One region of the Arthrobacter sp. Y3221159 genome, then DNA from elsewhere that is predicted to be linked to it. Evidence: predicted binding sites of a transcription regulator. Region 1 holds the regulator's gene; the other holds the start of a gene.
What was found. The regulator HspR, encoded in region 1, represses chaperone genes until heat shock. The targets are predictions, from matches to a motif close to AAGTTGAGTCNNNNNGACTCAACTT.
Positions count from the first base shown of each region.

Region 1 (2,449 bases):
ATATCAAGAAGGCTTACCGGAAGCTGGCCCGAGAGCACCACCCTGACACCAACTCGGGGAACACCGCTTCCGAGAAGAAGTTCAAGGACATCTCCGAGGCGTACTCGGTGCTTTCCGATCCCGAGGAACGCCAGCAGTATGACGCCATCCGTGCCATGGGTGGCGGTGCCCGGTTTGCTCCGGGCAGCGCCGGCGCGGGCAACGGCGGGTTTGAGGACCTGTTCGGCGGCCTCTTCACCGGCAACACGGGACGGCATGCGGGCGGGTTCAACCCCTCCGCCGGCGGCATTCCGCCCGAGTTCGCCGACCTCTTTGGTGGCGGCTTCGGCCAGACCGGCTTCCAGCGGACCCCGCAGAAGGGCGCGGACCGTACCGCCTCCACCAGCATTTCCTTTGCCGGTTCCATCCGCGGCACCACCATTGGCCTGCGGGAACCCAGCGGTGAAGTCGTCGACGTCCGGGTTCCGGCCGGCATCAAGGACGGGCAGAAGGTGCGCGTCCGCGGCAAGGGCCAGCCCGGCCCCGCCGGCAACGGCGACCTGGTGGTGTCCGTCTCGGTCCAGCCCCACCCGTTTTACACGCGCGACGGCGACAACCTGCGGATCCACGTCCCCGTCACCTTCCCGGAAGCCGCGCTGGGCGCCGACATCGAGGTGCCCACCATCGACGGCGACAAGGTGCGGGTCCGTGTTCCGGCCGGGACGCCGTCGGGCCGTACCCTGCGGGTGAAGGGCAAAGGCGTGAAGACCTCGAAGGTTACCGGCGACCTGCTGGTGACCATCGACGTCGCGGTACCGAAGAACCTGAATAAGGAAGCCGAAGCCGCGGTCAAGGCCTTTGCCGATGCCACAGCAGGTGCGGACGTCCGCGAGGGCCTGGCCGCCAAGGCCCGGCTGTAGCAGCGGAGGTGTTCGGTGGACATCAATGCGGACCAGCCCATCTTCGTGATTTCGGTGGCGGCCGAGCTGGCGGACATGCACCCGCAGACCCTGCGGCAGTACGACCGGCTGGGCATCGTCAAGCCCAGCCGCGCGCCGGGAAAGTCCCGCCGGTACTCGCAGCGGGACGTCAACATGCTGCGGGAGGTGCAGCGGCTGTCCCAGGAAGGCGTTTCGCTGGAGGGGATCAAGCGCATCCTGGAGCTCGAAAACCAGGTGGCCGCCCTGCAACGGCGGGTCTCTGAACTGACTGAGGAACTGGGCCGCCGGCCGCAGCCGTTCGACTCCCGCATTTTCGCCGCCGGCGCGGCCGGGGACGTGGTGACCTTGGCACGCGGCCAGCGCCCCCGGCCCCGGTCGCAGGCCGTGGTGCTGTGGCGGCCGCGCGCCATCGGACAGTAGATAAGTACTCGGCTGAAGGCCCGGGCCGAAATTCGAGTACCCACTACTCGTGCCCCGTCCGCCCCCGGAAACTTCAATGGAACCATCGCTGGATCAGCAGTGGTTCCTAAGTTTCTGGGGGTTTTTGATGTGTGGTTCTCAGCTTAAGGCCCGGCCGTGAGCCCGGGGATGGAGTCGGTGGCCGCGTTCAGCGGCTCGGTTCCCGGCCAGGTCCTGCTGGCCATCGGGCAGACCATCGTGGTGGTGTGCGTGTGCTTCGACATGGTGCGCGCCCTATCCGTTCCGCGGTCGCACCGGCGGTACGTCGCCAGCACCGTGTTCCGGACCCTGGCCGTCCCGTCCCTCATCGCCAACGGCCTCACCGTGCTGATCGCCCTGGTGGTGGCGTCCTGGGTGGACGTGGTCATGGGCATGTTCGTGCTGGTGGCCATCATCTTCCGGCTGCACCATGACAAGGACGAGGACAACTGGTGGAAGGGCAAGGGCAAGAAGCTGGCCCGCTGGGCCCGCCGGCAGTTGGCCGGCCGCACCTCCGCCGCCCCGGCCCTGGGGTAGCGGCATCACCCAAAAGCCCGGGAGCCCCGCACAGCAGCAGGGATGCGGGGCTCCCGTCTCCAACGATTCCTAGCCGTTGATCACCTGGGGGACGCCGAGGTGCTTGAGGCCTTCGACGCCGAATTCGAGGCCGTAGCCGGACTGCTTGGCGCCGCCGAAGGGGATGCGGGGGTCCACCGCGCCATGCCGGTTGATCCACACGGTGCCGGCCTGGATCCGGGTGGCCACCTCGCGGGCAGCATTAAGGTCTGAGGACCAGACCGAGGCGCCGAGGCCGACGTCGAGGGCGTTGGCCTTTTGCACTGCTTCATCAATGGTGCTGTAGCGGATGATCGGGAGGGCGGGGCCGAACTGTTCCTCGGCCACGAGCGGGTTGTCGTTGTCGATGTCCGCCACGAGGGTGGTGGGGTAGAAGTAGCCGGGCTGGTTGGGGTCCGGGTTGCCGCCCAGGAGGACGCGTGCTCCGGAAGCCTTGGCTGCCTCCACAAGGTTCGCGACGACGTCGTACTGGGCCTTGTTCTGCAGCGGGCCCAGGACGTTGGTCTCATCCAGGC
Region 1 covers NZ_JBNHFC010000015.1:12,350-14,798, reverse strand. Annotated here, with positions in the region: gene AC5RT3_RS15255 (DnaJ C-terminal domain-containing protein) at 1-899, shown strand, start outside; gene AC5RT3_RS15250 (heat shock protein transcriptional repressor HspR) at 915-1,340, shown strand; gene AC5RT3_RS15245 (hypothetical protein) at 1,509-1,895, shown strand; gene AC5RT3_RS15240 (aldehyde dehydrogenase family protein) at 1,965-2,449, opposite strand, start outside.

Region 2 (2,449 bases), on a different contig from region 1:
CCTGGAAAACGTCGCATTCGGGCCGCGGAGTGCGGGAGTAGCCCGGCGGGCGGCCGAGGGCGAGGCCAGGCGCTGGCTGGCGGAAGTGGAAGCAGCGGATTTGGCGGGGCGGCGTCCGGCCCAGCTCTCCGGCGGGCAGGCGCAGCGGGTTGCCGTGGCACGCGCTCTCGCCGCCGAACCCGCCCTCCTCCTGCTGGACGAACCGCTGGCCGCGCTGGACATCCACTCCGCCCCGATGCTGCGCCGCATGCTGAAACGGGTCCTTGCCGGCCGGCAGGCCATCATCGTCACGCACGATGTCCTGGACGCGTTGATGCTCGCGGACCGGGTGGCCATCCTGGAAGGCGGCCGCATCGTGGAGGAAGGCCCCACGCGGCAGGTGCTCGAACGGCCCAGGAGCTCCTTCGCCGCCGGCCTGGCCGGGCTGAACTTCGTGCCGGGCACGCTGACGGACAATGGGGTCAGGACCAGCCAGGGCCGGGAGGTTTACGGGCACTTGGAGGATGGCAGCCAGGCGCGGGGATCCGGCCGGCCCGGCGTGGCTGTGTTTCCGCCGTCGGCCGTGTCGGTGTTCGTGGCGGACACGCACGGCAGCCCCCGCAACTCCTTTGCCGTCGCCATCACTGACCTGGAGCCCCATGGCGACCAGGTCAGGGTCCGGGCCGGCGGAATGGCGGCGGACATCACGCCCGCTGCCTCGGCGGACCTGGGGCTGGTTCCCGGCATGACGGTGCACTTCGTGGTTAAGGCAGCCGAGGTGTCCGTCTACGAGGCCTGAGTTTTTGTCCAGATATGCGGACCTCCGGGGCGGCGAAGCCTGCATATCTGGACGAAAAGTCCGGGGCGCTACATGCCCGGCAAGTCCAGGGACTCGTACACTTGGATGCTGGCCCCCGGCATCATGAGGTGCGGGTGGCCGTCCAGCAGTGCCTCAGCGCCGGCGAGGTCCTCGGCCTGCAGGATGCCGTAGCCCGCCACCCCAGTGGTGGCTTCAGCGGACCCTGTGGCGGTGATTTCCTTGCCGGTGCCGAGCGGATTGCCCATGTCCACGATGTCGTCGCCCGCGCGCCCGGCCCACTCCATCCAGGCCTTCATGCCTTCCTGTGCAGCTTCGGGCGTGCTCTCGGCCATCTGGGCCTGGGCCGACTGGGGGGCGATATAGAGAACAACAAACTTCTTCATGTCCTGTCCCGTCTCGAGTGCGCCGGCGGAACCGTCCTCCCCGGTCACACGCCCGATCCTAGGGGCACCATGCTTCCCAAGGGAACTGCGGAACCGAATTGCGCTGCGGGAAAACTGGTGGCCGCAACAGGAAATAAACTGTCCCAAAGCAAAGTTGAGCGTAGTACACTCAACTTGAAAACCGCCCCTGAAAGGAGCTCTCTTTGGACGTCAAATTCACTACCAAGAGCCAGGAGGCTCTTTCGGCTGCGGCCATGAACGCCTCCACGGCAGGCAACCCGCAGGTGGAGCCCGCGCACCTGCTCAAGGCGCTAATGGACCAGCGCGAAGGTGTTGCCGTTGCGTTGCTGCGCGCCACCGGTGCTGACCCGGACGCGGTCAGCGTCCAGGCCAGCAGCGCCATCAAGGCGCTGCCCGCCACCTCCGGCGGTTCCAGCCAGCAGGCGCAGCTCTCCCGCCCTGCCCTGCAGGCCATCCAGAACGCCAAGGAGGAAGCCGACCGGCTGGGCGACACGTTCGTCTCCACCGAGGTCCTCCTCCTGGGCCTTGCGGGCGGAAACGACGCAGCAGCCCGGGTGCTGCGCGACGCCGGTGCCTCCCGTGAGGCGCTGCTCGCCGCCCTGCCGGGTGTCCGCGGCGACCGCAAGGTGGACAGCCCGGACCCGGAAAACACCTTCCAGGCACTTGAGAAGTACGGCGCGGACCTCACGGCCATGGCCCGTGCCGGCAAGCTGGACCCGGTGATCGGCCGCGACTCCGAAATCCGGCGCGTGGTCCAGGTCCTGAGCCGCCGGACCAAGAACAACCCGGTGCTGATCGGTGAACCAGGGGTGGGCAAGACCGCCGTCGTGGAGGGGCTGGCGCAGCGGATGGTGGCGGGCGACGTCCCGGAAAGCCTGCGCGGCAAGACGCTGATCTCGCTGGACCTTGGCTCCATGGTTGCCGGTGCGAAATACCGCGGCGAATTCGAAGAGCGGCTGAAGGCGGTCCTCGAGGAGATCAAGGGCTCCGAGGGCCAGATCGTCACCTTCATCGACGAGATCCACACCGTGGTGGGGGCCGGTGCCACCGGTGATTCCTCCATGGACGCGGGCAACATGCTCAAGCCCATGCTGGCCCGCGGCGAGCTGCGGCTGATCGGTGCCACCACCCTGGATGAGTACCGCGAGAACATCGAGAAGGATGCCGCGCTCGAACGCCGGTTCCAGCAGGTCTATGTTGGCGAGCCAAGTGTGGAGGACACCATCGGCATCCTCCGGGGCCTGAA
Region 2 covers NZ_JBNHFC010000002.1:263,093-265,541, reverse strand. Annotated here, with positions in the region: gene AC5RT3_RS03605 (sulfate/molybdate ABC transporter ATP-binding protein) at 1-778, shown strand, start outside; gene AC5RT3_RS03600 (YciI family protein) at 847-1,230, opposite strand; gene clpB (ATP-dependent chaperone ClpB) at 1,386-2,449, shown strand, end outside.
Region 2: the regulator HspR is predicted to act here: its motif matches at 1,334-1,358, upstream of clpB (ATP-dependent chaperone ClpB).